Regions from separate parts of the Streptomyces sp. NPDC025793 genome, predicted to be linked through region 1. Evidence: riboswitches for the same ligand, from Rfam matches in the RefSeq annotation. Region 1 holds a riboswitch; each other region holds the start of a gene.
What was found. Region 1 has a riboswitch for S-adenosylmethionine ahead of ACZ4MF_RS43730 (putative leader peptide). Riboswitches for the same ligand answer to the same signal wherever they lie in the genome.
Positions count from the first base shown of each region.

Region 1 (7,701 bases):
CCAGCACGGCGATCAGCGTGGCCTTCAGGGACAGTTGGGCGCCGTGGACGACCCGGGAGAACACATCGCGGCCCAACTCGTCGGTGCCGAACCAGTGACTGCCGCTCGGGCCGCGGAAGTTCTGCGACGGCACGCCCTTCAGCGGGTCCTGCGAGGTGAACAGGTCGGGCCAGAACGAGGCCAGCACCACCAGCACGAGGACGACCACCGACAACAGCAGCCCCGGGCGGCGCACCACGAACCGCAGCAGCCGGCGTACGTCCACGCGGCGCCCGGGATCAGGCCCCGGCCCCGCCGCGACCGGGCGGGCCAGTCCCAGTGCCGCTTCGGCAGGGTCGTCGACAAGGCTCTGGCTCATGCGAGGGCCGCCTCTCTGTCCGAGGTCACCACGATCCGGGGGTCGAGGAGTGGATAGACCAGGTCGATGACCAGGTTCGTCGTCACGAAGATCAGCGCCCCGAACACCACCACCCCCTGGACCAGCGGAATGTCCTGGGCGGTGACCGCCGCGGCGGTGACGCGGCCGAGGCCGTCGCGGGAGAACACCGTCTCGACGACCACCGAACCGGCGATCAGCTGCCCCACCAGCAGACCGACGACCGTCAGCGCCGGGAGAGAGGCGTTGCGCAGCGCGTGCCGCAGATGCACCCGCCACCGGCCGGCGCCCTTGGCCCGGGCAGTCTCCACATACGCCTGGTCCAGTGCGGTGAGCAGGCTCTTTGCGAGCACCTGCGCGATCTGCGCGCCGGTCGGCACCGCCAGAGTCAGCGCAGGCAATACCAGCCCCTTGAATCCGTCGTTGCCGAACGCGGGGAACCAGTGCAGCCGGAAGGAGAACGCCTCGACGAGCAGCAGCCCCACCCAGAACGTCGGGACAGACACCCCAAGCGGCGGCAGCGACAGCAGCAGCTGCCGCAGCCAGCGCCGAGAGGTATAGGTGGCCAGCACCGCCAGACCGCCGCCGAGGGCCACCGCGAGCAGCAGGGCCGCCCCGGTCAGCTGCAGTGTCTGCGGCAGCGCGTCGGCCAGCGTCGAGGTGACAGGGCGGCCGGTGGCGACCGAGTCGCCGAAGTCCCCGCGCACCGCCCGGCCGAGGTATCCGGCGTACTGCACCAGTACCGGCTTGTCGAAGCCGTACTCGTGCCGCAGGGCGGCGATCTGCCGGGGGTCGACCTGCCCCGAGTCCATTCCGGCACTGGCCATCGCCGTGACCGGGTCGCCCGGCAGGTAGTCCAGCACCAGGAACGAGACCGTGTAGGCCGCCCACAGCACCCCGGCCGCCTGGGCGAGCCGTTTGATCACATAGCGGCGCATGCGCTAGCCGATCCAGGTGTCGTGCAGCTGGATCCGGCTGGAGGCGTCGAAGTTCACGTCGTGCACCTTCTTCGCCACACCCAGCTGGGTCTGGAGCTCCACCACCGGCACGTAGTAGGCGTTCTGCACGAGCGACTGCTGTGCCTGGGTGACCAGTTGCCTGCGCTTGGCCGCGTCGACGGTCGCGGCCTGCTCGGACAGCGCCGTGTCGAGGGAACTCGCAGGCAGGTGGTAGAAGTTGGCCAGCTGGGTGGAGAAGGAGCTGCGCAGGATGTCCGGGTCGGCGCGGGTCACGTTCCCCCACACCGCGTCGAAGTCACCCGACTGGAGGGTCGGGGCGAACTGCGTGACCTGGAGCTGCTTGAGGACCACGTCGACACCGACGGCCTTGAGCTGCTGCTGGATCAGCTCCAGCGCGGGCTGGTTGGTGGAGGCGTTGGGGAACCACTTGACGGTCAGGCTCAGCTTCCTGCCGTCCTTGGTGCGGATGCCGTCGCTGCCGGTCTTCCAGCCGGCCGTGTCCAGCAGCGACTTGGCTTTGGCCGCGTCGGACGCCAGGTCGGAGGCGAGGCTGGTGTAGTCGGGTGTGGTGTGCGCAAGGACGCTGGTCGCCGCCTGGGTGCCGGTGGGGAAGACCGTGTCGGCGATCTGCTGTCGGTCGACAGCCAACAGAATCGCCTGGCGCACCCTCGCGTCCTTCAGGGCCGGCTGCGAGTTGTTGAGGCCGAGACCGAACACGACGCCGGGATTGGCTCGTCGCCGCAGGGTGACCTGACCGCCCTTGAGCGCCGCCTCGTTGGCCTTGCCCACGCTGCTGATCGCGTCGACCTGGCCGGACTGGAGACTTCCGGCCCGTACGCCCGCCTCCGGGACGACCTTGAACACCAGCTTGTCCAGGTACGCCTCGCCCTTCTTGCTCCACCGCGAGGAACCCCACGCGTATCCCGTGCGTTTGGCCAGGGTGATCGACTGGTTCTGCACGTACTGCTTCAACACGAAGGGCCCGGACCCGATCACCCCGTCGCTGCACTTCTGCTGCGGGGTCTTCTTCACGCTCGCCGACGACTCGATCCCCAGCGAGTGGGTCGAAGTGGCCTGCAGGAACTGGGCGTTGGGCTCGCTGAAGGTCACCTTGACGGTGAGCGGGTCGACCACCGTGGTGCTCTTGACGCCGCTCAGATAGCCCTCGGCGAGCGTCCCCAGGGCGCCGAGCTTCGGCACCGCGTCGAAGTTGTCCTTGACCACCTGCGCGGTCAGCTGCGAGCCGTCGCTGAAGGTGACGCCCGACCTCAGATGGAACGTGAACGTCGTGGCGTCGGAGCTGATGTCCCAGCTCTTCGCCAGCCACGGCACGATCTTGCCGGTCTCGGGGTCCTGGTCGGTCAGTGAGTCCACGATCTGGCGCACCGAGTAGATGGTCTCGTTGCTGGCGACCTGCTGCGGATCCACGCAGCCGGCGTCCGAACCCACCGCGAAGGTCAGGGTGCCGCCGGACTTGGGCTGCCCGGCGCCGCTGCCGGAATCGCCGCCGCCGGAGCCGCAGGCGGTCAGCAGAACACTGGTGGTCACAAGGGCGGTCAGTGCCGCCCAACGGGAGGTTCCGACATCGGAAAGTGCAGTCACGGAGGGCTTCTCCTACTCGTGTCACCAGGCACGGGTGCGGTGCAGGGCATGGCCGTGCGTGGGCGTGCGGCCCCGGCCGGCGCGACGCCGGTGCCGGGGGAGCGCTGTGCAAACGGGGATCAGAAGGAAAAAGGAGGGATCAAAGACAGACGGAGATCAGGCGCAGGCGGGTGCGGCGACGACAGGTGCCGTTCCGCGACCAGCGGCGGGAAGGCCCGTCAGACCTGACAGAGACAGCTGGTCGAGCGCTTGAGGTCGATGTGGCGTCGACGCGAGAGCCGGGAGAACACGGTGGCGCCGGCGAAGCGGGCGCTGAGGTCACCACCGTGCCGCATATCGGTCCTCCACCAATCCGGCCCTGGTCACGGGGCCACGCGCTTGCGGAGATCCTCGGTGATCCCGCCGGGCTTTCACCTGGAGCACCCCACCGCGCGGGAGGGTTGCCGGTCAGCGAGTCAGGGCTTGACGCTGACACTCAATGCCGTTCGTGATCGTACGGAGCGGTCTTGTCGTACGTCAATGGCGCAAAAGGACGCCCTGTAAGGGGAGTCGGGGCGAGAGCGCGTCCAGCTCAGGAGCCGCCGCGCTCGCGGGGGATCTTCTGGCCGGCCTCGATCGCCGCCGGCAGCCGGTTCTCGGCCGGGGGCAGCGGGCAGGTGGCCAGGTCCGTGTAGGCGCACGGCAGGTTGGTGGCACGGTTGAAGTCCAGGACGACCGTACCGTCGGCGGCGGGCGGATCGAGGGCCAGGGCCCGGTTGGCGGCGTAGGTGGTGACCCCGGAGGTCTCGTCGGTGAACAGCACCATCAGACGGCCCGCGCCGTGGCCGGGGAACGCGGTCAGCGACAGCGGGCGCCCGTCGAGCTCGAACTCGACTCTGCCCGGGGCGTCGTAGACATGCTCAAGGCCCTCGACCGCGGCGCCCACGGTGGTCGGCCGCGGAGTGTCGAAGGGGATGTAGCGACCCGTCACGGCCCAGCGCGGGTCGGGGGCGTAGGCGGGCGTTCCGGTGAAAGCCGTGCGCAGCGGCGCCTCCGGGTGCCGGGGGCGCACGATGTCCTGGCCGCCGCGCTTGGCGACCTCGATGACGGCGTCTCCCCAGAGGGCGTCGACGCCGCCGCGCTCGGGAAGCACGCCGAAGCGGTGCTCGCCGTACACGGGCGTCCCGTTGACGACCAATTCCTCGCCCTCGTCGAGGTCTACGACGACGCCTTCGGGGCCGGTGCGCCACGCGCCGGGCGCGTCCGGGAAGCGCTGGGGTCGGTCGTCGAGCCAGTGCAGGCCGGTGACCGCCAGGAACCCGTGCGGGGCGGCGAGCTGGGCCTCCTGGGCTCGGTACCACTCCAGCCAGGTCTCGGTGAAGGCGTGGAGGTCCGTGGTGGTGGCCTCGGTGGTCATGGGGAATCTCCTTTGTGGCGGGGGGGGGTGCCTTCGGGCAGGGGATGCAGGGTGTTGTCGAGCGGACGGGTGTACTCAGCCGGCCAGTTCGCCGAGGAGTCGCCAGGTGCGTCGGCGATCGGCTTCTCCCGCGATCTCGGTGCCCGAGAACACGACCTCGGTGGCGCCGGCGTCGCGGTAACGGCGTACCTCGGCCTCGACCGCCTTCTCGTCGCCGATCACGGCCAGGTCGGCGGCCCGCCGGCCGCCGGAGAGTTCGATGACCCGGGCGTAGGACGGGATCTGTTCGTAGAAGGCGAGGTTCTCGGTGGCCTTGGCCCGCACCGCGTCGACGTCGTCCGTGACCACGCCGGGCACCAGGGCCACGATCCTGGGCGCGGGGCGGTCTGCGGCCTCGGCCGCGGCGTTCAGGGCGGGCACGATGTGGTCCGCCAGGGCGCGAGGTCCTGCCAGATACGGCAGGATTCCGTCGGCAAGCTCGCCGCTGACCCGCAGAGCCTGCGGCCCCATCGCGGCGACGAGCAGGGGGACGCCGTTCTCGGCACCTGGTACCCGCGCCGGTACCGGAGTGGTGGCGGTGAGCAGCTCGCCGTGAAAGTCGGCCGTACCGGTCTTGGTCAACTGCCGCAGGGCGGTGAGGAATTCGCGCAGCCGGGCGATGGGTCGTTCGAAGGGCAGGCCGAAGCCCGTCTCCGTCAGCAGTTTCGTGCCCAGAGCCAGACCGAGGTGATAGCGGCCGTGGGTCGCGGCCTGGGCGGTCTGGGCCTGGCTGGAGACGAGCAGCGGGTGCCGGCCGAAGACGGGGATAGCGGAGGTGCCGACCTGCAGTCCGGGCACCTCGCGCCCGACGATCCCCGCGAGCTGGGGTGAGTCCGCGCCGAAGGTCTGCCCGAACCAGGCCGACGTGACACCGAACTCCGCGGCTTCCTGGGCCAGTTGGACGGTTGCGTCGACCTGGTTCGGCGCGTCGGACGCGTTGAGCGCTACTCCAACAGTCATGTCAGTCAGAACGGGCGTCGGCCGAACCCGCATTCCGGTCGGCGTGTGACAGCTTCTTGTCAGTCATGTGTACAAGGGCCGGCTCGGCGGCTCAGCCCGCCTGTCGTCGGTCCGGTGCGGACCTGTGGGTGAGGGGTGCGCGCAGGCCGAGGTGCTCGCGCAGGGTGGTGCCGGTGTACTCGGTGCGGTAGATCCCGCGTTCCTGCAGTCCCGGGACGAGCAGGTCGACGATGTCGTCGAGGCCGTCGGGGATGAGGTAGGGCGTGACGTTGAAGCCGTCGATCGCGCCGTGCCGCACGAAGTGCGCGAACTTGTCGGCCAGGCCGGACGGGGTGCCGACGTGCCCGCGCTGTGGGCCGAGCGCGATGACGGTCTCGCGCAGCGACCAGCCGTGCGCCTCCGCCTTCGCCCGCCATTCGGCCACCACCGCGCGCGGGTCGGTGATGCGCCGGGCGCCGAAGGAGCCGTCGTTCTCGGCGACGACCGGATCCTCCTTGGGCAGCGGGCCGTCGGCGTCGCGGTCGGACAGGTCGATGCCCCACAGCAGTCCGGCGATCCCCAGCGCCGTGGCGGGTGTGACCTGCTGGAGCCGGATCCAGCGCTTCTTCTCCTGGGCCTCCTCCTCGGTGGCGCCGATGATGATCTCGGTGCCGGGCAGGATCCGCAGGTCGTCGTCGGGTCGGCCGACGGCGCGCAGGCGGGTGCGTATGTCCTCGGCGAAGGCGAGTGCGTCGTCGAAGACGTTGCCGTGCGCGGAGAAGATGACGTCGGCGTTGCGGGCGGCGAAGTCGCGCCCCTCGCCGGAGTCACCGGCCTGGAAGATCACCGGGTGGCCCTGGGCGCTTCGCGGCAGGGTCGGGGCGAGGTCGACGTCGAACTGCGGTCCGCGGTGCCGTACTCGGCGTACGGCACCGGGCACCGACCATTCCCGTGCACCCGCGGAGTCGGCGATTGCTCCGTCCCCCCAGCCGTCCCACAACGCGCGGGCCACGGTGAGGAACTCCTCGGCGCGCCGATAGCGGTCGGCGTGGTCGAGGTAGCCGCCGCGGCGGAAGTTCGCGCCGGTCCAGGCGTTGTCCGTGGTCACCACGTTCCAGCCGGCGCGGCCCTCGGAGAGCAGGTCGAGTCCGGAGAGGCGGCGGGCCAGATCGGCGGGTTCGTTGAAGGTGGAGTTGGAGGTGGAGACCAGGCCGATCTGGCGGGTGACCGCGGCCAGCGCCGCGAGCTGGGTGATGGCGTCCGGCCGTCCGGCCACGTCGAGGTCATGGATTCTGCCGTCGACCTCGCGCAGCCGCAGCCCCTCGCCGAGGAAGAACGCGTCGAACAGGCCCCGTTCGGCGGTCTGGGCGACCCGGCGGAAGGAGGCGGGGTCGATCTGGGAGCCGCTGTCGGGGGCGGACCAGATGGTCCAGTGGTTGACGCCCTGGAAGAACACTCCGAAGTGCAGCTGGGCGTGTGGCCGGGGGACGTCGAGGGGGTCGGTGCGGGTCATCGGGCATCCTCCCGGGCGGCCACGGCCGCGGCTGCGAAGCGATTGGCGGGGCGCTCCAGACCCAGGGTCGAGCGCAGGGACGTACCGGGCAGCGGGCGGGCGACGAGGCGTCGCTCGGACAGGGCCGGCAGGACGAGGCGGGAGAGGACGGGCAGGTCCTCGTCCAGCACCAGCGGGTGCAGCCGTACGCCGTCGACGTGACGGCTCAACTCGGCCAGCAGTGAGACCAATTGGTCTGCCGAGCCGACGTGACGCAGCCACCTCCGGTCGGTCCACGACGCGTGCCGTTCCAGGTCGGCGACGCGCTCGGCGGCCGTGGCGTCCGGTGTGTCCAGTGCCACCTCGACCTCGGCGAAGACGCGGGGCGTACCGGCGGCAGCAGCGGCCGCGGCGACTTCCGCGAGTTCGCGCCCTTCGACGAGAGCGACGTCGAGCTGTGCGGCGGGAACCCGGTCCGGCCTGCCCAGGACGACAAGCTGCCCCTGAGGCGGGCGCGGCACGATCGCCGGGCCCTTGACGGCGTACGTCTGGCCGGTGAAGTCGATGTAGTGGAGCCGTTCGCGGTCGAGGTAGCGGCTCGTGGCCACGGAACGGATGACCGCGTCGTCCTCCCACGAGTCCCACAGGGCCCGGGCCACCTCCACCCCGTCCCGTGACTCCCGGGCCCGCGCGGCGGCGTCGGCGACCGGCGGCCGCCCCCAGGCCCGGGCCGCCTCGGGACCCTCCTCCTCCGTCACCACCCACCCGGCACGGCCGGCCGAGATGTGGTCCAGGGACGCCAACTGGCTGGAGACATGGAAGGGTTCGGCGTACGTGACCGGGACGACGGGCGCGATGCCGATGCTGCTCGTGGACGCCGCGACGAAGGCCGCCCGCT
Region 1 covers NZ_JBVHMR010000056.1:14,093-21,793, reverse strand. Annotated here, with positions in the region: gene ACZ4MF_RS43745 (ABC transporter permease) at 1-358, opposite strand, end outside; gene ACZ4MF_RS43740 (ABC transporter permease) at 355-1,314, opposite strand; gene ACZ4MF_RS43735 (ABC transporter substrate-binding protein) at 1,318-2,883, opposite strand; gene ACZ4MF_RS43730 (putative leader peptide) at 3,156-3,272, opposite strand; SAM riboswitch class IV at 3,307-3,420, opposite strand; gene ACZ4MF_RS43725 (DUF1684 domain-containing protein) at 3,509-4,333, opposite strand; gene ACZ4MF_RS43720 (LLM class F420-dependent oxidoreductase) at 4,409-5,332, opposite strand; gene ACZ4MF_RS43715 (NtaA/DmoA family FMN-dependent monooxygenase) at 5,424-6,824, opposite strand; gene ACZ4MF_RS43710 (LLM class flavin-dependent oxidoreductase) at 6,821-7,701, opposite strand, start outside.

Region 2 (7,701 bases), on a different contig from region 1:
TTCTGGCCGTAGTAGCCGGTGATCGCGGTGGGGACGGCGATGATCGCGGCCCAGCTCGTCACCTTCTTCATGACCAGGTTCATGCTGTTGGCCTGGACCGAGAGGTTCGTCTCCATGACCGAGGCCACCAGGTCCCGCAGTGATTCCGTCCATTCGGTGGCGCGCAGCACGTGGTCGTAGACGTCCTGGTAGTACGGGACGAGAGGGTCGGTGATCAGGTGCAGGCCGGGGCGCATGAGCCCGTTGACCACCTCGCGCATCGGGAGCACGACGCGGCGCAGCCGGACGAGCGTTTTGCGCAGTGCGAAAACCCGGCGCTGCACGGCTTCGACCTCACGGCGCCCGGCCGCGAAGAGCAGACCCTCCAGCTCCTCGATGCTGTCGTCCAGCTGCTGGACCGCGGCGAAGTGCCCGTCCACGAGGTGGTCGAGCAGACCGTGCAGCAGGAATCCGACGCCGTGGCCGGCCAGGTCCGGGCTCTCGTCCCAGCGGGCGACGACGTCCTCGATGTCGAGACCGTCGTCCTTGCGGACGGTGATCATGGCCTGACTGGTGAGGAATACGGCGATCTCGCTGTACGACAGTTCCGCACCGTCCGGGCTGACGGTCACGGCGTAGGCGCTGAGGAACTCGTGGGTCCGATAGCGGTCGAGTTTCGGCCGCTGCCCACGCTGTGCGGCGTCCTCCAGAGCCAGTTCGTGGATGCCGAACTCCTGGCCGAGCATGGTGAACTCGGCAGGCCCGGGCCGGTACAGGTCCAGCCACAGGACCGAGGCCGGATCGGCGAGATGCGCGGAGACGTCACTGGCGGGAAAGTTCTCCAGGACGAGAGTGCCGTCGTGATACAGCCGGGTGCGCGTCACCATGGCCCGAGGTTAGTGTCTTACGCCCAGATCATGCCGCTTCACCCCCATTGATCCTGACCGGCAAGGACCGCCCGACTTCGCGCACCGCCAGGTCCTCACCGCACGTGACGTCCCGGGCGGCCTGTGCACGTTGACGGAGCTGTCCACGTGCCAGCCCGTGGAGCACTCCGTCATCCTGCGCTGCCGCGGCCACCACCGCTTGGTATTCGGCGACCGTCTGCTGATCGAGTTGCCGGCGCGCCTCGGCCACGGACGGCGCCGTCTTCTTTTTCTCCGCGTGGATCTGCGCAAGGCGCTCGATCACGTCGTCCTGCGCGTCGTAGCCGGACACGGCCCGGCCTCATGCTGACCTTGTGCTGACCCTGACGCGACGATCACCGCTCTGACCTGCGGAAACACCCGAACGCTAGATCTTGGACTTGAACATGGTACGCAGCATTCAATGCTCCCAGAATTCGGCTCCCTGCCCGCTTTGTGCAGGTCAAGGGCTGCGTGCCACTCTACAGCGGCTGCGTTTCCGGCCGGCCTCGGAGAGTTCATCCGGGATGCGGTGGATCCGGTGCGCTCCTCGACGACAAGGGCGCCCACGTGTAGCAGACGCGCACGCCGTGGTCGTGGAGCCAGGCGGTCTCGCGGTGCCGGAGTTCGTGCGCGGACTCCGGGGCGATGGCGCTGGGCCAGCGGACGAGCACCGCGGTGACGTGGCCCGTCTGTACCAGCTGTCTCACCCGCCGCCACCCTCTGCGCCGGGCCGGGTCGGGCTCACCGTACGTGTCGGTGACGACCTCGGCGATCGTCAGTCCGCGCTCCCGGGCGAACGCGTGACCTTCCGACCGCGCGCACTGCGTGGCCGACCCGGACGCGCCCCGGGCCCGGTCGGCGCATACGTACAGCACGACAGGAGGAGCGGTTTCGCCGTGGCGGGTCATGGGCGCCTTCTGTAGGTGGATCGAGGAGAAGGGACTCCTCGCAGCGCGAAGGGGACGTAGCGGGGCCGCGCGGGGCCGGCCGGTGCCCACGGCATCAGGGGCAGGCCGTCAACTCCGCCCAGACGACCTTTCCTTCGGCCCGCGTCGAACATGCGGAGCCCCAGCGGTCGGCGAGTTGCTGCACGAGGAACAGGCCCCGCCCGTTCTCCTCGCCGGGGCCGGCGTGGCCCTCGGGCGGGCGGACCGGGGTGCGGCCGTCGTCGTGGAGTTCGATCCGCAGGCGCCGCGCGTCGCCGGTCAGCGTGAGGCCGCACAGGACATGACCGCTGTCGGTGTGGAGTACGGCGTTCGTGGTCAGCTCGGAGACCAGCAGCACCGCGTCGCAGCATGTGTCGCCGGGTACCTGCCAGGCACGGAGCCGGTCGCGCACGGTGTCGCGGGCGGATCTCACACTGGTGCGCAGGGCGGGCAGGCCGAACCAGTACTCCCGGCGAGGCAGGGTCGTGGCCAAGGCGGGGGCCGGGGCTGAGGGCGTGGGCAGAGTCACGGATGTCGCCTTCCAGTGCCTTCTCGGGGGCGGGCTCGGTGGGGGGATGCGGGCTCCAGCACGAGCGGTGAGAGGCGTATGACGAGGCAGGCGCCCCGCGACGGGGTGCCGACGACGGCATCGGCATCGCGTGTCCCGTCCGGGCCGGATGCCGCGTCAGAGCTGTGACTTGACCGCTCACATGTCAACTATGCGCGTGATCGCGCTCACGCTGCAACCGACTCCCTGATAATTTCAGCAGTGCGGGTATCACCCTGGCGGCACCATCAAGCCACTGACAGAATGGCGGCGTTGACAGTTCTTCAGGAGGTTGGGCGTGAGCGAGGCCCGTTCCGGGACCAGCGCACCGACGGTCCTGCGTATGATCCTCGGCCGTCGGCTGCAGGACATGCGGCTCGACGCCGGTGCCTCGCTGGAGGACGCGGCAAGAGCCCTGCGCGTGAAGACCCTGACGATCCGCCGGCTGGAAAAGGCCGAGGTCGCGCTGAAGCCTCTCTACGTGGAGAAGCTCCTGGAGACCTACGGGGCGGACCGCCAGGTGATCGACGAGTTCGTCGACCTGGCCGAGCAGGCCAACGAGCCCGGCTGGTGGCACTCGTACCGCGACGCCGTCCCCAGCTGGTTCACCGCGTACGTCAGCCTGGAGACCAGCGCCAAGACCCTGCGCACCTATGAACCCCTGTACGTCACCGGCCTTCTGCAGACCCCCGACTACGCCCACGCCGTACTGCGCGGCGGGTTGCCGAACGGGAGCGAGGAGGAGCTCGCGCGCCGCGTGGAGCTGCGGCTGCGCCGCCAGAGCCTGCTGGAGCGGGAGGACGCCCCCACGTTGTGGGTGGTGATGGAGGAAGCCGTCCTGCACCGGGTGGTGGGCGGCCCGGACGTGATGCGGGAGCAGATCGAGCGGCTGCTGGACATGTCCGAGCTCGCGCACGTCAGCATCGACGTCGTGCCCTTCGCCGCGGGTGCGCATGTCGGGGCGTGTGCCCCGTTCACGTATTTCCGGTTCGAGGAACCCGAGCTGCCCGACATCGTCTACAGCGAACTTCTGTCCGCCTCCGTCTACCTGGACCAGCGCGCGGACGTCGTCTCCCATCTCGAAGCGCATTCCCGTATGGCGCTGCTGACGTCGTCGGAGGACAGCAGGGCGCTCTTGAACCGCATACGCAAGGAGTACTCGTGACATTCACCGACGAGGGCGTCTACAACGGGATGCCGGCCCGCGACCTCGGGGAACAGGGCTGGGAGCGCCCCTGGAGCGGACCGAACGGCGGTCAGTGCGTCGAGACGAAACTGCTCGCCGACGGCCGTGTGGCCGTACGGCAGTCGACCGACCCGGCCGGGCCGGCGCTGATCTACGCGCCGGAGGAGATCGCCGCGTTCGTCCGCGGGGTCAAAGAGGGCCTGGCCGATCACTTGGTCGCCGGGTGACCGGCGGCGGACGCACGGGACGACGACACCGGTCCCGCTCCTGGCCTGCGGGCCGACAGACACACACGTGAAGGGGAGAACATGACCACCAGGCAGGCCGGCCGGGATCTCGACACGAGCAAGGCGCACTCGGCCCGGATGTACGACTACTTCCTCGGCGGCAAGGACCACTTCGAGATCGACAAGGAGGCGGCCCTGGTCGCCGCCCAGGCCCACCCCGGCATCTACGTGACGGCCCGCGAGAACCGGGCGTTCATGCACCGGGCCACCCGGGTCCTGGCGCAGGAGCACGGCATCCGCCAGTGGCTGGACATCGGCACGGGCATCCCGACCGAGCCCAACCTGCACCAGGTCGCCCAGTCCGTCGCGGTCGACGCCCGCGTCGTGTACGCCGACAACGACCCCCTCGTCCTGAAGTACGCCGAACGCCTCATGCGCAGCACGACGCAGGGACGCACGGCCTACGTCGAGGCCGACGTCAGGGACCCCGATGAGCTGATGAGTGCCGTGGAGGCCTCGGAGGTCCTGGACTTCGACCAGCCGATCGCGCTCTCCCTCAACGCGCTCATGCACTTCATCACCGACCCGCACGACCCGTACGCCATCGTCCGCCGGCTGCTCGACCCGCTCCCGGCGGGCAGCGCCCTCGCCATGAACCACTGCACGCCCGACTTCGACCCCGTCACCTGGAACAAGGTCGCGGAGGTCTACACCAAGTCCGGGTCTCCGGTGCAGTTCCGTTCGCACAGCGACGTCCGCCGCTTCTTCGACGGACTCGACCTGATCGACCCCGGCATCGTGTGCTGCCACCGCTGGCGGCCCGCCGGACCGGCCGACGGGACGGAGCCCACGGACGCCCAGATCAGTCTGTGGGCGGGCGTGGGCATCAAACGCTAGCCGGGGCCCGGCCGGGTCGTTCGACCGGCTGGGCACCAGCGACGTCCGCGCGCCCGACGTCGGTCGGCCGCGTCACGCCGACGGGGCGGCGTACTGCGGTTGACCGTACTGGTATCCGCCCCACGTCGCCACGGCGTTGGCCTGCGAGTTGGCCACCGCGGTGCCGCCTCCGACGGCTACGGCGCGGGCCTGTGAATGGGCCACGGCGGTGATCTGCGGAGGGCTGGGAGGGGCGTCGTAGCCGTCGGCGAAGCTGGCGCCGGCGCCGAGGGCGGACAGCCCCGTGACCACCGCGGCCACGACGGCAGCGCGCTGAATCCTACGCATGGTTCGACCCTTTCTTACGGGGAACGCAGTCCTGAATTGACGCGATATGAGCCTATACGCGGGTCTTTTAGCAATTTGGGATCAGCGGCTCTTCGAGCGCCGTGTCGGTGGTGGCGACGCCCCGGCAGGAACGCCCTTGTCCGGCTCCGCGGGCCCCACCGGGTTCGCGCCCGTCGCACCGGTCACAAATGCCGAACCCTTCCGCGTCTTCGGCCGGTTGGCGTCCTTGGCGCCCGCCGCCGACGGTACGGTCGTCCTGGACTTCGAACCGCGCCGCGAACCTGCCGTGCGCCTACACGGACCTGGCCACCTGCCCGCTGCCACCGGCCGAGAACCGACTGCCGGTGGCGATCGAGGCAGGTCAGAAGATTCCCCGCGAACGCGGCGGATCCCGAGCCGGGCGGTCGTAGGGCGGCCGGTGACGGCATTGACGTACGCCGAGACCGCTCCGTAGCATCGCGATCGACATCGAGTGTCGGCGTGAAGCCCTGGCTCGCTGACCGGCAACCCTCCCACGCGGCGGGGTACTCCAGGTGACAGCCCGGCGGAATCACCGACGATCCCCGCAAGCGCGTGGCCCCTTGACCGGGCCGGAGACACGGAGGAGGGTCATGCGGCGCAGCGACGGCCCCCGTGCCTCCTTCGCCGTCGCGATGGTGTTCTCCCGGCTTGCGCGCCGCCGCCACATCGACCTGAAGCGCTCGACCAGCTGCTTCTGTCAGGACTGACGGGCCTTCCCGCCGCCGGTCGACGGCCGGGAGCGGCCGTGGCCGCTCCCGTCTCCGTCTGATCCCCGTCCCGCGCCTGATCCCCGTTTCCGTCTGATCCCCGTTTCCGCCTGTCGGCCGGGGCCGCACGCCCGTGCGCGGCCGTGCCTCGGACGGCACCCCGTGCCTGGTGACACGAGTAGGAGAAACCCTTCCGTGACTGCACTTGCCGATGTCAGATCCTCCCGATGGACGGCGCTGGCCGCCCTTCTCACCGCCAGTGTGCTGCTGACCGCGTGCGGGTCGAGCACCGCCGGCTCCGGCTCGGGCAGCGGCCGGGCGAGGTCCGGCGGCACCCTGACCTTCGCGGTGGGTTCGGACGCCGGCTGCGTGGACCCCCAGCAGGTCGCCAGCAACGACACCATCTACTCGGTGCGCCAGATCGTGGACTCCCTGACGGACCAGGACCCCAGGACCGGCAAGATCGTGCCGTGGCTGGCGAAGAGCTGGGACATCAGCTCCGACGCGACCACGTTCACCTTCCACCTGAGGTCGGGCGTCACCTTCAGCGACGGGTCCGGGCTGACCGCTCAGGTGGTCAAGGACAACTTCGACGCGGTGCCCAAGCTCGGCGCGCTGGGCACGCTGGCCGAGGGCTACCTGAGCGGCGTCAGGAGCACCACAGTGGTCGGCCCCCTCACCGTCAGGGTGGCTTTCAGGAAGCCCAACGCCCAGTTCCTGCAGGCCACTTCGACACACTCGCTGGGAATCGAGTCATCGGCGAGCGTGCACAGGACACCGCAGCAGAAGTGCAGTGCCGGAGTGATCGGCTCCGGACCCTTCACGCTGCAGCGGTACGTGCAGAACCAGTCGATCACCCTGGCCCGGCGCAGCGGTTACGCCTGGGGTTCCTCGCTGTGGAGCAAGAGGGGCGAGGCGTACCTGGACAGGCTGGTGTTCAAGGTCGTCCCCGAGGCGGGGGTACGGACCGGCAGTCTGCAGTCCGGCCAGGTGGACGCGATCGGCAGCGTCGGCAGGGCCGACGAGGCGGCGCTCGGAGGAGGCCGGGTCACTCTCCAGCGGCGGGCCAACCCCGGTGTGGTGTTCGGCCTCGGGTTCAACAACGCGCGACCGCTGCTGAAGGACGCCCGGGTACGCCGGGCGATCGTGTTCGGCATCGACAGGCAGCAGATCGCCGACACGGTGTTCCCCACCGGCACCCGGGCGGCCACCAGCATCCTCGCGCACACCACGCCCGACTACACCGGCCTCGGCACGGATCTGGCTTTCGACGCGGCGAAGGCGAGGTCCCTGCTGGACGCGGCCGGCTGGAAGACCGCCGGCGACGGCATCCGGACCAAGGACGGCACGAGGCTGAACCTGACCATCGACTGGTTCCCCAACGCGGCCACCAACCAGCCCGCGCTGGAACTGGTCCAGCAGCAGCTCAAGGCCATCGGCGTGGCCGTGACCCTCAAGCAGCTCCAGGTCACCCGGTTCGCCCCGACGCTCCAGTCGGGCGACTACGACGCGGCCTGGGGCAACGGCACCCGTGCCGACCCGGACATCCTGCGCAGCTCCTTCTCCACCGGGCTCGCCAACTTCTACCGCGTGCCGGCGGGGGATCTGGACACGGCGCTGTCCGCGCAGGCCACGACCACGGCCCCGGCCGAACGCGAGCAACTGGTCGCCCGGGCGGAGCAGTTGATCGTGAAGAACGCCTACTACGCGCCGGTGGTGGAGCTGCAGACCCAGCTGGGCGTCTCGAAGAGGGTGCACGACCTGGACTTCGACGCCTCCAGCCGGATCCAGCTGCACGACACCTGGATCGGCTAGCCCGTGCGCCGCTATGTGATCAAACGGCTCGGCCAGGCGGCCGGGGTGCTCTGGGCGGCCTGCACGGTCTCGTTCCTGGTGCTGGACTACCTGCCGGGCGACCCGGTCACGGCGATGGCCAGTGCCGGAATGGACTCGGGGCAGGTCGACCCCCGGCAGAT
Region 2 covers NZ_JBVHMR010000004.1:98,258-105,958, forward strand. Annotated here, with positions in the region: gene ACZ4MF_RS10650 (magnesium transporter CorA family protein) at 1-866, opposite strand, end outside; gene ACZ4MF_RS10655 (hypothetical protein) at 895-1,197, opposite strand; gene ACZ4MF_RS10660 (hypothetical protein) at 1,403-1,795, opposite strand; gene ACZ4MF_RS10665 (ATP-binding protein) at 1,890-2,342, opposite strand; gene ACZ4MF_RS10670 (helix-turn-helix domain-containing protein) at 2,659-3,525, shown strand; gene ACZ4MF_RS10675 (DUF397 domain-containing protein) at 3,555-3,773, shown strand; gene ACZ4MF_RS10680 (SAM-dependent methyltransferase) at 3,855-4,670, shown strand; gene ACZ4MF_RS10685 (hypothetical protein) at 4,743-4,997, opposite strand; partial or broken gene ACZ4MF_RS10690 (DUF1684 domain-containing protein) at 5,215-5,407, shown strand; SAM riboswitch class IV at 5,462-5,575, shown strand; gene ACZ4MF_RS10695 (putative leader peptide) at 5,609-5,725, shown strand; gene ACZ4MF_RS10700 (ABC transporter substrate-binding protein) at 5,921-7,540, shown strand; gene ACZ4MF_RS10705 (ATP-binding cassette domain-containing protein) at 7,544-7,701, shown strand, end outside.
Region 2: linked by a shared signal. The riboswitch ahead of ACZ4MF_RS10695 (putative leader peptide) and the one ahead of ACZ4MF_RS43730 (putative leader peptide) in region 1 are both predicted to bind S-adenosylmethionine.

Region 3 (7,701 bases), on a different contig from region 1:
CGCTTTCTACGCGGCCGCGTTCCCCCGCCTGACCGGGCAGCTCTACGCCTTCACCGGAGACCACGGCGAGGCCCAGGACGTGGTGCAGGAGGCGTTCGTACGCGCCTGGGACCGGCGGAAGTCCTTCCTGGCCGACAGCGCCCCCGAGGCCTGGATCCGCACGGTCGCCGTACGGCTGGCGGTCAGCCGCTGGCGGCGCGCCAGGCGCTGGCTGGAACTGGTACGGCGGCACACGCCGCCGGAGTCAACCCCCGGCCCCGGCCCCGAACACACCGCGCTGGTGGCCGCGTTGCGCGCGCTTCCCCCGGCACAGCGGCTGGCGATCGTCCTGCACCATCTGTGCGACCTGAGTGTCGAGCAGGTAGCCTCCGAGACCGGCGCGCCCGTGGGCACGGTCAAGGCCCGGCTGTCCCGGGGCCGGGCGGCACTGGCGAAGCAACTGGGCACGGACGAGGCCGAGGAGCCGGTACGGAAGGAGGGCCGCCGTGTCGGATGACCTCACCGCGCATGAACTGGCCACCACACTCCACAAGTTGGCCACGGCGAACGAAACCCAGCCACCCGTCTCCGCCGCCGGGATCCGCCGCCGCGCCGTCCGCCGGAGCCGCCGCCGTCGCACGGCCCTCGCCCTCGGCGCGGGCGCCACGGCCCTCGCCCTGGCGGCATTCGCCGTGTCCCTGAAGACGGGTGGCACTCCGGAACACCGTCAGCCCCCGGCCGCCACCGCTCCCCGCCTCCCGTCCCCCTCCCTCTCCCCTTCCCCCTCCTCCTCTTTTCCCGGCCCGCCCCCGACCGCGACCCCGTCGGGGATCGCGATCGCCGGAACGGTGAACCTGGGCAAGCAGACCCTGACGATCGACGGCCGGGTCATGCCCATCACCTCGGGTTTTCCGACCCTCGTGGCCGCCGGCCCGCTGACCGTCGCCGCGAAACTCGACCTCAGCCGGGGCTCCGTCGGTCAACTCCCCGAGGCTTCCTGCAAGGTGGCGGGACCGTACGTGGTCGAACTCCGCGACACCGACCGGAACTTCATCCACGTCGGCTCCCTCGCCTGCAGCGCCCGAACCGGCAGCTGGATCGGCCTCGACCCCAAGGACGCCGTCTGGCTCTACAACAGACTGACCCCGGGCGACACGCTGTCGGCGGTCACGCCGAAGGCCTAGGCGCGGCGCGCTGTTCGCGCCACAACGAGCGCCAGGCGTTCGCCGGTGCAGCAGGGACCGAGCACCGTGCCCGAGGTGCTCGGGTTGGAGCGGATGCGGACACCGTCCGTGGACATGCCGGACGGCAACCACGGCGAGATCTTCATGTGGCTGCTCCGTCAGTGCATGCAGCAGCGTCCCGAGCTGAACCTCGTGCCCGAGCAGGGCGTGAAAGCCGAGGCCTACCGCAGGCGCCGCGCCCGTACGGACGGCTTCCTCGCGCCGGAAGGACACTTCAGGGGGCACGGGGAGCGGTCGAAACCGACGGCGCTCTCATGGCCGTGGACATCACCTCCCGCGACCGCGACGCCGAGAAGCTGAAGGACTACGCCGACCGAGAACGCCCGAGGGCGGCACCCCCAGCCGGAAGCTGGAAGTGCCGCCCTCGGTCCGAAGGACAGGCGATCAACCGTCAGGTCGATCAGAAGTCCATGTCACCGCCCGGCATGCCGCCCGGAGCGGCCGCGGCGGCCTTCTCCGGCTTGTCGGCGATGACGGCCTCGGTGGTGAGGAACAGCGCGGCGATGGAGGCCGCGTTCTGCAGCGCGGAACGCGTCACCTTCGCCGGGTCGATGATGCCCTCGGCGATCATGTCGACGTATTCGCCCGTGGCGGCGTTCAGACCGTGGCCGACGGCCAGGTTGCGCACCTTCTCCACGACGACGCCGCCCTCAAGGCCACCGTTGGCGGCGATCTGCTTCAGCGGGGCCTCCAGCGCGAGCTTCACGGCGTTGGCGCCGGTCGCCTCGTCACCCTCCAGGTCCAGCTTCTCGAAGACCGAGGAGGCCTGCAGCAGGGCCACGCCACCACCGGCGACGATGCCCTCCTCGACGGCCGCCTTGGCGTTGCGCACGGCGTCCTCGATGCGGTGCTTGCGCTCCTTGAGCTCCACCTCGGTGGCGGCACCGGCCTTGATGACCGCGACGCCGCCCGCGAGCTTGGCCAGGCGCTCCTGGAGCTTCTCGCGGTCGTAGTCCGAGTCGCTGTTCTCGATCTCGGCGCGGATCTGGTTCACGCGGCCGCCCACCTGCTCCGAGGAGCCGGCGCCGTCGACGATGGTGGTCTCGTCCTTGGTGATGACGACCTTGCGGGCGCGGCCCAGGAGGTCCAGGGTCGCGTTCTCCAGCTTGAGGCCGACCTCCTCGGAGATGACCTCGCCACCCGTGAGGATGGCGATGTCGCCGAGCATGGCCTTGCGGCGGTCGCCGAAGCCCGGGGCCTTGACGGCGACGGACTTGAAGGTGCCGCGGATCTTGTTGACGACCAGGGTCGACAGGGCCTCGCCCTCGACGTCCTCGGCGATGATCAGCAGCGGCTTGCCCGACTGCATGACCTTCTCCAGGAGCGGGAGCAGGTCCTTGACCGAGGAGATCTTGGAGTTGGCGATGAGGATGTACGGGTCCTCCAGCGCCGCCTCCATGCGCTCCATGTCGGTCGCGAAGTAGGCCGAGATGTAGCCCTTGTCGAAGCGCATGCCCTCGGTGAGCTCAAGCTCCAGACCGAAGGTGTTGCTCTCCTCGACGGTGATGACGCCTTCCTTGCCGACCTTGTCCATGGCCTCGGCGATGAGCTCGCCGATCTGGGTGTCGGCGGCGGAGATGGACGCGGTGGAGGCGATCTGCTCCTTGGTCTCTACGTCCTTCGCCTGCTCCAGCAGGGCGGCGGAGACGGCCTCGACGGCCTTCTCGATACCGCGCTTCAGGGCCATCGGGTTGGCACCGGCGGCGACGTTGCGCAGGCCTTCCTTGACCAGGGCCTGGGCGAGCACGGTCGCGGTGGTCGTACCGTCACCGGCGACGTCGTCCGTCTTCTTGGCGACTTCCTTGACCAGCTCGGCGCCGATCTTCTCGTACGGGTCCTCGAGCTCGATCTCCTTGGCGATGGAGACACCATCGTTGGTGATCGTGGGGGCGCCCCACTTCTTCTCGAGGACGACGTTGCGGCCCTTGGGGCCGAGCGTCACCTTGACGGCGTCCGCGAGCTGGTTCATGCCGCGCTCGAGGCCGCGCCGCGCCTCCTCGTCGAACGCGATGATCTTGGCCATGTGAAGTGGTCCCTCCAGGACTGGGGGTGATTCCTTCGGACCGCGCCCGCGCCCGCGACGGACGGCTCGCCGGCCTGTGGTTCCTTGCCCCACGTGGCCTGCGGGCCTCACCGACCCGGTCCTTCTTTGTCACTCTCACCTTCAGAGTGCTAACGCCAATGATTAGCACTCGCCCCTGTCGAGTGCAAGCGCCTTCGGGGGTCGGGGCGCGCGCTCAGCCGCCCGCGAACAGAGGATCCGGGCGCGGCGGAACGGGGCAGCCGGGCACGGCGAAGGGCCCGCACCCCTCGCGAGGTGCAGGCCCTTCGGACAAGAAACGTTCAGGCGCTGAGGCGAACCATGTCGGCCTGCGGGCCCTTCTGGCCCTGCGAGATCTCGAACTCCACCCGCTGCCCCTCTTCCAGGGTGCGGTAGCCGTCCATCTGAATGGCGCTGTAATGGACGAAGACGTCCGCACCACCGTCGACCGCGATGAAGCCGTACCCCTTCTCCGCGTTGAACCACTTGACGGTGCCCTGAGCCATGCCTAACTCCCCTATTACTGGCCCTTGCACAGATCCACACTTCGCGGACCCGGGTCAGACCTCACCCCCCATCGGTCGGGGGCGTGCGCCGGAACGCGTCGACCGCGGCTGAATGTATCTGTCCAACTGCCGTCTGCAACAGGTCAATCGGACGAGAAATCTGGACGACGACGGTCCGGAATCTGCCTAAAATACGGCCGAATACAGGGCAAGTCGGGCCGTACAAAGTGGAACAAAAGCCGCAGAAAGCCCGCATAGTTTGGCTACTTCTTATCGGGCTCGCGGTGCGAAATCCGGGACCGCGACCTTCAGGTCCGGAACGCGTTCCCCAACTGTACCGCGCTCAATCACACTGAATGGCCCCCTCCGTTTCTCTCACGGGGGAGGCCATTCGATGAACAATCGGTAACCGAGATTACCGACGGTAATGATCAGCCGCCGGCGACCGCCGGAATGATGGAGACTCCGGCGCCGTCCGGGGTCGCGGTTTCCAGGCCCTGCTCGAAGCGCACGTCGTCGTCATTGACGTACACGTTCACGAACCGGCGCAGCTTGCCCTGGTCGTCCAGGACGCGGGCGGCGATCCCGGTGTGGTTCTTCTCCAGGTCCTCGATGACCTGGGCGAGGGTCGCGCCCTCGGCGGCGACCTCGGCCTGGCCGCCGGTGTAGGTGCGCAGGATGGTGGGGATGCGAACGGTCACGCTCATGCGAGGCCAGCCTCTCGGAAGGAGTCCAGGGTCGGACGGATGGTGGCGGTGAGACCCGTGCCGGCCACCGCGTCGAGGGTCTTCAGGCCGTCGCCGGTGTTGAGGACGACCGTGGTCTTCGTCGGGTCCAGGACGCCGGCCTTGACCAGCTTGCGGGTGACGCCGACCGTCACACCGCCCGCCGTCTCGGCGAAGATGCCCTCGGTGCGGGCCAGCAGCTTGATCGCGTCGACGACTTCCTCGTCCGTCACGTCCTCCACCGCACCGCCGGTGCGGCGGGCGATGTCCAGCACGTACGGCCCGTCGGCCGGGTTGCCGATGGCGAGGGACTTGGCGATGGTGTTCGGCTTCTGGGGGCGGACCACGTCGTGCCCGGCCTTGTACGCGGTCGACACCGGCGAGCAGCCCTCGGCCTGGGCGCCGAAGATCTTGTACGGCCTGTCCTCGACCAGCCCGAGCTTGATGAGCTCCTGGAGACCCTTGTCGATCTTCGTCAGCTGGGAGCCGGAGGCGATCGGGATCACGATCTGGTCCGGCAGCCGCCAGCCGAGCTGCTCGCAGATCTCGTACGCCAGCGTCTTGGAGCCCTCGGCGTAGTACGGCCGCAGGTTGACGTTGACGAAGCCCCAGCCCTCGCCGGCCGGGTCGCCGATCAGCTCGGAGCAGAAGCGGTTCACGTCGTCGTAGTTGCCCTCGATGCCGACGAGTTCGCCGCCGTAGACCGCGGCCATGACGACCTTGCCCTGCTCCAGGTCGTGCGGGATGAACACGCAGGAGCGGAAGCCGGCGCGGGCGGCGGCGGCGCCGACGGCACCGGCCAGGTTGCCCGTGGAGGAGCAGGACAGGGTGGTGAAGCCGAAGGCGCGGGCGGCCTCCAGGGCCTGGGCGACGACGCGGTCCTTGAAGGAGTGCGTCGGGTTGCCGGAGTCGTCCTTGACGAACAGGCCGCCGGTGACGCCCAGTTCACGGGCGAGGTTGTCGGCCTTGACGAGCTTGGTCCAGCCGGGGTTGATGTTCGGCTTGTCCGCCACGTCGGCCGGGACGGGCAGCAGGGGGGCGTACCGCCAGATGTTCGCGGGTCCGGCCTCGATGCGGGCCCGCAGTTCCTCGGTGTCGTAGGCCGAGAAGTCGTAGGCGATCTCCAGCGGGCCGAAACACTCCTCGCACGCGAAGACCGGGCCGAGCGGGACACGGTGACCGCACTCGCGACAGCTGAGGGCCGCGGCCGGACCGAGGTCGACGGGGGAGGTGGAGGTGCTTGCAACTGTCTGCACAGCCATGGAGGCGAGGCCCTTTCTCCTCATCTTCCTCACGACGCATCTCGCCGTGAGACGGATTTGGCACCTTCCCTAGCCGGGAGCCTCGCCACGTCAACGTGCCAAGAACCGACTGGAGGGTTGCCGGGGCTTCATCGGGCCGTGTCCCTCTGCCCCTCTGGATGAGCGGTATGCGGTTGTATGAGCAGTTGTACGCACGAGTCGTGCGCGCCCGCGCCCCCGACATGCGATGGTCACCGGCGTTGTTCAAGACTGTAACCGAAGGCCAGGACAGTTGAGATAGTCGTCCGAACCGCGAGATGGATCACACAGTCACCACCTGTGATCACGAACAGTGAGGAGCCGCAGAGCGTGCTGGAAGAAGTAGAGCGCTGGCTGGCCACCCGCTCCTGGTCCGTGACCGATCGCCCGCTCCAGCGGATACTGGCCGCCAAGCAGCGCACGGGACAGACGATCAGCGTCGTGCTGCCCGCGCTCGACGAGGAGGAGACCGTCGGCGACATCGTCGCGGTCATCCGCCGCGAGCTGATGGAGCGGGTCCCGCTCGTCGACGAGCTCGTCGTCGTCGACTCCGGCTCCACCGACCGCACCTCCGAGGTCGCCGCCGCCGCGGGCGCCCGGGTCGTCCACCGTGACGCGATCCTGCCGCGCATCCCGCCCGTTCCCGGCAAGGGCGAGGTCCTGTGGCGCTCGCTCCTCGTGACCCGCGGCGACATCATCTGCTTCGTCGACGCGGACCTGCGCGAGTTCTCCGCCGACTTCGTCTCCGGCATCGTCGGCCCGCTCCTCACCGACCCCGGGATCTCGCTGGTGAAGGCCATGTACGACCGCCCGCTCGCCGGTGCCGCCGGGCAGGGCGGCCGGGTCACCGAGCTGATGGCCCGCCCACTGCTCAACATGCACTGGCCGCAGTTGGCCGGCTTCGTGCAGCCGCTGGGCGGCGAGTACGCGGCCCGGCGCAGCCTGCTGGAACAGCTCCCCTTCCCCGTCGGCTACGGCGTGGAGCTGGGCATGCTGGTGGACGCGCTGCACCTGGTGGGCCTGGACGCCCTCGCCCAGGTGGACGTCGGGGTCCGCAAGCACCGGCACCAGGACGGGCAGGCGCTCGGCCGGATGGCCGCCGCGATCTACCGCACCGCCCAGCTCCGGCTGGCCCGCGGCCATCTGATCCGCCCCGCCCTGACCCAGTTCGAGCGGGACGAGGACGGCTTCGCGCCACGGACGTACTCCGTGGACACGGAGGAACGGCCGCCGATGACGGAGATCGCGGAGTACGCCGAGCGCCGGGTGGCGTGACTTCGCCGGACTTCGTATACGGGCGGGGCGTCGGACGTGGCCGTACGTTTGAGCGTTTCCGGGCCGGGCTAGGTTGAGGACCATGGCTTCCACGCACGGTGCCGAGGTGTTGGTCGCGTCCAATCGCGGCCCGGTTTCGTACACGCTCGACGCGGACGGCGAGGGCGGTTCGCTGCGGGCCAGGCGGGGCGGCGGGGGGCTGGTCTCGGGGCTGTCGGCCATCGGCCCGGACGCCCGCGCCGTATGGGTGTGCGCGGCGCTCGGCGACGGCGACCGGGAGGCCGTACGGCGGGCGGGCGGCGGGCTGCTGCCGGCCGAGGACACCGGCGGGCAGCGGGTGCGGATGCTGGACGTCGACCCGGCCGTGCACGCCGACGCGTACAACGGCATCGCGAACTCCGTGCTCTGGTTCGTCCACCACATGCTGTACCAGACCCCGCTGGAACCGGTCTTCGACGCGGAGTTCCACCGGCAGTGGGCGTCGTACGAGGCCTACAACCGCGCGTTCGCCGAGGCGCTGGCCGAGGAGGCCGCCGAGGGGGCGGCCGTGCTGGTGCAGGACTACCACCTGTGCCTCGCGCCCGGCATGCTCCGCGCGCTCCGCCCCGACCTGCGCATCGGCCACTTCTCGCACACTCCCTGGGCGCCGCC
Region 3 covers NZ_JBVHMR010000003.1:420,855-428,555, forward strand. Annotated here, with positions in the region: gene ACZ4MF_RS09410 (SigE family RNA polymerase sigma factor) at 1-496, shown strand, start outside; gene ACZ4MF_RS09415 (L,D-transpeptidase) at 486-1,163, shown strand; gene ACZ4MF_RS09420 (hypothetical protein) at 1,209-1,523, shown strand; gene groL (chaperonin GroEL) at 1,624-3,246, opposite strand; gene ACZ4MF_RS09430 (cold-shock protein) at 3,567-3,770, opposite strand; gene ACZ4MF_RS09435 (MoaD/ThiS family protein) at 4,202-4,477, opposite strand; gene thrC (threonine synthase) at 4,474-5,757, opposite strand; SAM riboswitch class I at 5,775-5,922, opposite strand; gene ACZ4MF_RS09445 (glucosyl-3-phosphoglycerate synthase) at 6,106-7,050, shown strand; gene ACZ4MF_RS09450 (alpha,alpha-trehalose-phosphate synthase (UDP-forming)) at 7,133-7,701, shown strand, end outside.
Region 3: linked by a shared signal. The riboswitch ahead of thrC (threonine synthase) and the one ahead of ACZ4MF_RS43730 (putative leader peptide) in region 1 are both predicted to bind S-adenosylmethionine.

Region 4 (7,701 bases), on a different contig from region 1:
GCGCGCTGCTGCTGGTCGGCCAGCTGCTGCTTCTCCTTGGCCGTCAGGGTGTTGAGCAGCTGCTGCGCGTCGGCGAGCTTGGCCTGGACGTCCTTCTTGTTCTGCTCCAGCTGGGCGCGGGTGGCGGAGAGATCCTTGAGCTTCTCACTGGCCTCGGCCCGCTCCTGGGCCAGTTCGCGCTGTTTGTCCTGGATCTTCTTCAGCGCGTCGACCTGCTGGGCGCTCAACTGGTCGAGCGTGGAGGCCTTGTCGAGGAAGTCGTTCGGGTTGGACGACAGGAAGAGCTGGACCGAGGGGTCGATGCCGCCGGAGCGGTACTGCGAGGTGGCCAGCGAACCCAGGCTGTCGCGCAGCTTGTTGAGGTCCTGCTGACCCCGCGCGACATTGTCCTGGATGGTGGATATTTCCTTCTGCAGCTTCTGCTGCTTCTCCTTCGCCCCGTCGTACTTCTCGGAGGCCTGCTCGGCCTTCGAGTAGAGGTCGTCGACCTTGGCCTTGACCTGGTCCTTGCTGAGCTTCTGGCTCGGCGCGGCGTTGGCGGCGTTCGCGCTCAGCACGACGGCCGCGGCGGCTGCGGTGGTCAGCACGGTCACGCGGGCGCGACTCTGCTGCTTGGGTCGACGGTGGGACGCCACGAGGGACGAACTCCTTCGTGTGAGTGAGTGAGTGATCACCCGTTCGGAGGTTCGAGCCCAGACCCTAGTGACCTTCTTGTGATCAGTTCAAATCCTCTCAGCAGAAAATCCCCTCACGCAATGCAATCTTTGCACTCGACTCACATGGAGTGATGCGCAATGGACACTACGTTGCGTGAAGATGCTGCCAATTCGGGCATTGCCTATGCCCGTTGGACCTTCAGGACAGCCGCTTGAGAAGCACCGCAGAAGCGACCGGTCGGGCACCCGCCTTGGCGACGCCGTCGGCCACCTCACGGTCCGTGGAGGCGACGATGACCGGACGGCCCGGCGGTTCCGCGCGCACGAGCTGCCGGATCAGCTCGTCGGCCGTCACGCCCGGCTTCGAGAACAGCACCCGCACACCGCGCGGCGGTGCGAGCAGCACGGGCGCGGCCAGTTCGGCGCCGTCGAAGACACAGGTCACCTCGGCGCCGGTCTGCGCGGCGAGCGCCGAGAGCTGGCCGAGGAGCCGCAGCCGCTGCTTCTCCAGCGGCATCTGCGGATAGCCGGTCTTGGTGACGTTGTAGCCGTCGACCACCAGATGCGCCTGCGGCAGCGCGAGCAGCTGGTCGAGGATGGCCGGATCGTGCTCGGACAGGGCCCGTGCCGCGATGTCCTTCGGGGTCATCCGGCCGGGCTCGACGGCGTCCACGGTCTCGGCCGGCCGTACGGAGACCGGCGGCAGGGCGAGTTCGCGCCGCAGGCCCTGGGCGGCGTCCAGCAGGGTGTCCAGCAGCAGCCGTACCCGCATGTCCTCCACGCTGCGGCCCTCGCGGGCGGCGCGCCGGGTGGCCTCCAGGGCCGCCTCCGCCTCGCCGAGCCGGGCCTTGAGCCGCCGCGACTCGCTCTCGGCGGCCGACACCTGCGTCTGCGCCTCGGCCCGTACGGCGTCCATCTCGGTCTGCGCCTTGCGCAGAGCGGCCTCGCCACGCTTGACGTCGCTGTGGGCGGCCCGGAGCTTGCGGTGCAGCGACTCCGCCTCCTTCTTCGCCGACTCCAGCTCCGCGCGCAGCCGTTCCGCCTCGGCGCGGGTGTGCTCGCGGGCCTGCGCCAGCTCGGCGCGCAGCCGCTCCAGCTCGACCCGGCTCTCCTCGTCCACCCGCTCGGCGTCGGCGCGCTGGGCCTCCTCGCCGGCCGCGGCGACCAGCTTCACCCAGCCCGCGGGGCGCAGTACGTAGGCCGCGGCCGCCACGTCGAGCGGGTCCGCGGCCGGGGGCGGGGAGCCGGAGTCGAGGGCGCCGGTGAGTTCCGGCTGCGCCTCTCTGAGCTTCTCCCCGATCCGCTGCCGGAACAGCGGATCGGTCTCCAGCGCCGCCGCCATCGCGTTTCCGGCGAACTTGGCCCGGCGACTGGGGGTGAACCGGGCGTACTGCCGCAATTGGGCGGGCAGTTCGGACATGGTCAGGCCGCCGAAGCCGTCCGAGACGATCTGCACGACCCGCCGGCGCACGCCGTCGGGCAGCGGACGGTCAAGCACCTCGGCGGTGCCGTCGCCCGGCCCCCCGCCTGCGGTCTCCACCATCCGTCACACCCCAATGCCTCTACGGGGCCGTCTCCCTCTCAGGAGTCGGCGCCCGGCCTGTCCACGAGCTCCACCTGGTCCACCGCGTTGCACCAGCGGCAGCGCACCGATTCGATGGTCTCACTGACCACCTCGCGCTCCTCCACCGTCGGGTCGCCGGCCAGATCGAGATGGACGTACTCGACGACCTTCGACGAACGGGTCACGTCGAACCGGGTCAGGTTGCCGCACAGGGTGCAGCGCCACCGGGTGGTCGCGGTCGGCAGGGGAACCGTCATCGTGGCAGTCCGCTTCCTTCTCGTGCTCTGTTCCGCGCCGTCGGCCGACGCGTGTGGCCGTAACCCTACGGCCTGGCAGGGACTCGCCGCCCGTCCGTCCACGACGGCGAGGCGGTCTGTCGGCATGCATCCCGTTACGTCATGCTCTGTGTTCATGATCAGCGAGTGGAGCGCGACGGCCGGCCGGACTCTCAGAGCGGTGCGGAGCACCTCGGCACCCATCACCTACGGGCTCATCGCGCTGTGCAGCCTGATCTTCGTGCTGGGCCCGGCCTCCGGGCTCACCCCCGGCTACGGCTCCGGGGAGGCCCTCGCGGCCGCCCAGCAGGCCTACTTCCGGCACTGGGGCGTGGTCCCGGCCGAGTTGTTCGGCGGGCCGGCCCGCGAGATCCTCACGCCCGCCACGGCCCTGTTCGTCCACGGCAGCTGGGTGCACCTGCTCGGCAACATGCTGTTCCTCTTCGTCTTCGGGGCGATGACGGAGGAGCGGATGGGCCGGATCGAGTTCACCCTGTTCTACGCCGGATGCGGCTACCTGGCCCTGCTCGGGTACGCGGTCGCCAACGCCGACTCCGCACAGTCGCTGGTGGGCGCCTCGGGTGCCATCTCGGCGGTCCTCGGCGCGTTCCTGTATCTCTTCCCCCGGGCCCGGGTGACCAGTCTGCTGCCGTTCCTCCTCTTCGTGCCGCTGCGGTTCCCCGCCTGGGTCGTGCTGCCGTTCTGGGTGGCGGTGCAGTGGGCGGCGGCGAGCCAGGCCTCCGAGGGGCCCGGGGTGGCGTATCTGGCGCACCTGGTGGGGTTCGGGCTGGGCTTCCTCTACGCGTGGGTGCGCTACGGGCGTGGGACTAGAGTGAAGTGCACCCCAGCTCCGGCCCCCGAGGGAGAGAACCAGCCGTGATCACCGCGATCGTCCTCATCAAGACCAGCGTGGACCGGATCCCCGAGATCGCGGAGCAGATCGCCTCGCTGGACTCGGTCAGCGAGGTCTTCTCCGTCACGGGCACGTACGACCTGATCGCGATGGTCCGGGTGGGCCGGCACGAGGAACTGGCCGACGTCATCCCCGGCCGGATCAGCAAGATCCCCGGCGTGGAGGCCACCGACACCCACGTGGCCTTCCGCACCTACTCCCAGCACGACCTGGAGGCGGCCTTCGCGATCGGACTGGACTCCTGACCGGCTGAAAGCCGCCTCGGAACGGGCGTACGAACCCTCACACCGCCGGCACGCAGCGGCCGTCCTGCGTGCGGTACGTCCACCGGGCACCCTCGGTCACCAGTTCCCGCACGGCGGTCACGAAGCGCTCGACGTGCTCGTCGGGGGTGCCCGCGCCGAAGCTCACGCGGATGGCGTTGAGGGACTTCTCGCCGGGGGCCGCCTCGGGGGCGCCGCACTCGCCCTGGGTCTGGGGGTCGCTGCCGAGCAGGGTGCGGACCAGCGGGTGGGCGCAGAAGAGGCCGTCGCGGACGCCGATGCCGTACTCGGCGGAGAGCGCGGCGGCGAAGTGGGAGCTGTTCCAGCCCTCCACCACGAAGGAGATCACGCCGACGCGCGGGGCGTCGTCGCCGAACAGGGACAGCACCTTCACCTGCGGCACCGCGGCCAGGCCCGCGCGGACCTTCGCGATCAGGTGCTCCTCGCGGGCCACCAGGTTCTCCCAGCCGGCCTCGGTGAGCGCCTTGCAGGCCGACGCGACGGCGTAGGCACCGATGACGTTCGGGGAGCCCGCCTCGTGCCGGGCGGCGCTCTCGTGCCACTCCACGGCCACTCCCCCGTCCGGACGCCGGGTGACCGTGCGGCTCGCGCCGCCGCCCGCGAGGTACGGCTCGGCCGCGCGCAGCCAGTCCGCGCGGCCCGCGAGGACGCCGGAGCCGAAGGGCGCGTACAGCTTGTGCCCGGAGAAGGCGACCCAGTCGACGTCCAGGTCGCGCACGTCCACCGGGTGGTGCGGGGCCAGCTGGGCGGCGTCCAGGACGATCCGGGCGCCGTGGGCGTGCGCGGCGGCGGCCAGCTCGCGCACCGGCCACAGCTCGCCGGTGACGTTGGAGGCGCCGGTGACGCAGACCAGGGCCGGGCCGTACCCCTCTTGAATAGATGCAGTGCGGTCGGCGAGGGCCCGCTCCAGGGTCTCGACCGCCTGGCGCGGGGTGCGCGGGGCGTTGAGGTAGGTGACCCGCGCGTCCTGCCAGGGCAGCAGGGAGGCGTGGTGCTCGGTCTCGAAGACGAAGACCTGGCAGCCGGCGGGCAGGGCACGGGCGAGCAGGTTGAGCGAGTCCGTGGTCGAGCGGGTGAAGACCACCTGGTCGTCGGCGCGGCAGCCGAGGAACTCGGCGACCGTCCTGCGGGCGTTCTCGAACAGGTCGGTCGAGAGCTGCGAGAGGTAGCCGGCGCCGCGGTGGACGCTGCCGTAGTACGGCGCGTAGGCGGCGACGTCGTCCCAGACGCGCTGGAGCGCGGGGGCGCTGGCCGCGTAGTCGAGCGCCGCGTAGGTGACCTCGCCACCGGTCACGAGCGGGACGGTGACATCCCGGCCCAGAACGGGCAGGGGGGAGCAAACGGACTGGTCGGCGGCAGCGGTGAAGACAGACATGAGTGGACTCCCGTGAGGACGTACGCCGAAGGAGCCGAAGACGACACGGGGCGGCGTACGGAAAGAAGAGAAAAGGGGATGCGGAGGCGGGGCTCTGCGGCCCTATCGCATTCGCTTGCTCACGGAAGGCTCCCTCGAACGACCAGGACCCCTGGCCCCACACTCTCAGAAGTGTGCGAGGGGTCCGCGCTTGCCGTAGACCTCGCTGCCTACGACCTGGTCTTCACCCGGGGCACCCCGCCACGGACGGAGGGTTGCCGGACAGTCGGCCGGGGCCTCATGACTGTCACTCATGACCTGGTTCAGGAACCTACGTCAACTGATCGTCGTCCCGCAACCCCGGTCCGGATCGCGGGACGCCCGTCGTGACCGCTATGCGTTGGTCGCCGCCACCCAGCGCTCCAGCGCCCGCTTCGCCGCGCCCGAGTCGATCGACTCGACGGCCCGGGCCATGCCGGCGCCGAGCTGCTCGGCGAGCGGGGTGTCCGTCGGGTCCAGGGCGACGAGGGCCGCCGCCGAGTTCAGTACGACGGCGTCCCGGACCGGGCCCCGCTCGCCGTCCAGCAGCCGGCGGGCCACCTCCGCGTTGTGGGCCGGGTCGCCGCCGCGCAGGGCCTCCACGGGGACGAGGTCGATACCGACGTCGCGTGGGTCGAAGACCTCCTCGGTGACCTTGCCGTCCCGTACGACCCAGACATGGGACGTGGCCGTCGTCGTCAGCTCGTCCAGGCCGTCGTCGCCGCGGAAGACCAGCGCGGAGTTGCCGCGCTCCGCGAGCACGCCCGCGACGATCGGCGCCTCCCGCGCGACGGCCACGCCGACCGCCTGGGACCGCACCTTCGCCGGGTTGGTGAGGGGACCGAGCAGGTTGAACACCGTCCGGATGCCCAACTGGCCGCGGGCGGCGCCGACATGACGCAGCGCCGGATGGAACTTGACCGCGAAGCAGAAGGTGATGCCGGCCTCCTCGGCGACCTCGGCCACCCGCCGGGGCGTGAGGTCGAGGTTGACGCCCAGCTTCTCCAGGACGTCGGAGGCACCGGAGGCGGAGGAGGCGGCGCGGTTGCCGTGCTTCACGACCTTGGCGCCCGTACCGGCGACGACCAGCGAGGACATCGTGGAGATGTTCACCGTCCGCGCTCCGTCGCCGCCCGTGCCGACGATGTCGACGGTGCGGCCCGGCACCTCGATCACGTTCGCGTGCTCGTACATCGTGCGGACCAGGCCGGTGATCTCCTCGACCGTCTGTCCCTTGGCCCGCAGGGCCACCGCGAACCCGGCGATCTGGGCGTCGGTCGCCTCGCCGCGCATGATCCGGTCCATCGCCCAGGCGGTGTCGTCGGCGGACAGGTTCTCGCCGTTCAGCAGGCCGTTCAGCAGGGCGGGCCAGGAGCGGCCCGCCGCGGTGTCGCCTCCAGCGGGGGTCACAGCGCTCATGGTCGCTCCTGAGGGTCGTACCTGCGAAATCGTCGTCCGATCCCACCCTATCGGCCCCGGGACAGGGCGAAGGGCCCCGTCCGGCTTGCGGACGGGGCCCTTCGGCGTGGCGTGGCGACGCGGGGATCAGTGGTGGCCGTGGCCGCTCGTGATCTCCTTGTACTCGTCGACGGTCGGCTTCGGGATCTGGTTGTCCTCGCCGTAGTAGGCGCTGGACAGCTTGGCCCGCAGCTTCTCCGAGGTTCCGACCTTGCGCTGGACCCCGTTCTCGTCGACCACCGGACCGATGGCGGCCGGCTCGTACTGGTGGTGCGCGGTGAGCGTGTGCAGCTGCTCCTGGCTGAGCGGCTCGTGCACCTCGATGAACTCACCGTGCGGCAGCCGCTTGATGATGCCGGTCTCGCGACCGTGCAGCACCTTCTCGCGGTCGCGGCGCTGGAGGCCCAGGCAGATCCGCTTGGTGACGAGGAACGCCAGGACCGGTCCGACGAAGAAGAAGATCCGGACGAAGTAGGTGACGGCGTTGATCGACAGGTGGAAGTGCGTGGCCCACAGGTCGTTGCCGCCGCCGACCAGCAGCGTCAGGTACAGCGTCATCCAGGCGACACCGAGACCCGTACGGGTCGGGGCGTTGCGCGGGCGGTCCAGGATGTGGTGCTCGCTCTTGTCGCCGGTGACCCAGGACTCGATGAACGGGTAGACCGCGATCGCCACGAGGACCAGCGGGAAGATCACCAGCGGGATGAACACACCCAGGACGAGCGTGTGACCCCAGAGGTTGATCTCCCAGCCCGGCATGAACCGGATCAGGCCCTCGGAGAAGCCCATGTACCAGTCGGGCTGGGCGCCGGTGGACACCTGGTCCGGACGGTAGGGGCCCATGGCCCAGATCGGGTTGATCTGGGCGACCGCCGCGATGAACGCGATGACACCGAAGACCAGGAAGAAGAAGCCTCCGGCCTTGGCCATGTAGACCGGCAGCAGCGGCATGCCGACGACGTTCTTCTCGGTCTTCCCGGGACCCGCGAACTGCGTGTGCTTGTGGTAGAAGACCAGGATCAGGTGGCCCACCATCAGGCCGAGCATGATGCCCGGCAGCAGCAGGATGTGGATCGAGTAGAACCGGGCCACGAAGTCGTGACCGGGGAACTCGCCGCCGAAGAGGAACATCGACAGGTACGTGCCGACGATCGGCAC
Region 4 covers NZ_JBVHMR010000001.1:365,789-373,489, reverse strand. Annotated here, with positions in the region: gene ACZ4MF_RS01800 (C40 family peptidase) at 1-635, opposite strand, end outside; gene ACZ4MF_RS01795 (NYN domain-containing protein) at 856-2,199, opposite strand; gene ACZ4MF_RS01790 (hypothetical protein) at 2,238-2,477, opposite strand; gene ACZ4MF_RS01785 (rhomboid family intramembrane serine protease) at 2,632-3,375, shown strand; gene ACZ4MF_RS01780 (Lrp/AsnC family transcriptional regulator) at 3,372-3,653, shown strand; gene ACZ4MF_RS01775 (aminotransferase class V-fold PLP-dependent enzyme) at 3,691-5,067, opposite strand; SAM riboswitch class IV at 5,249-5,365, opposite strand; gene trpD (anthranilate phosphoribosyltransferase) at 5,440-6,504, opposite strand; gene qcrB (cytochrome bc1 complex cytochrome b subunit) at 6,631-7,701, opposite strand, start outside.
Region 4: linked by a shared signal. The riboswitch ahead of ACZ4MF_RS01775 (aminotransferase class V-fold PLP-dependent enzyme) and the one ahead of ACZ4MF_RS43730 (putative leader peptide) in region 1 are both predicted to bind S-adenosylmethionine.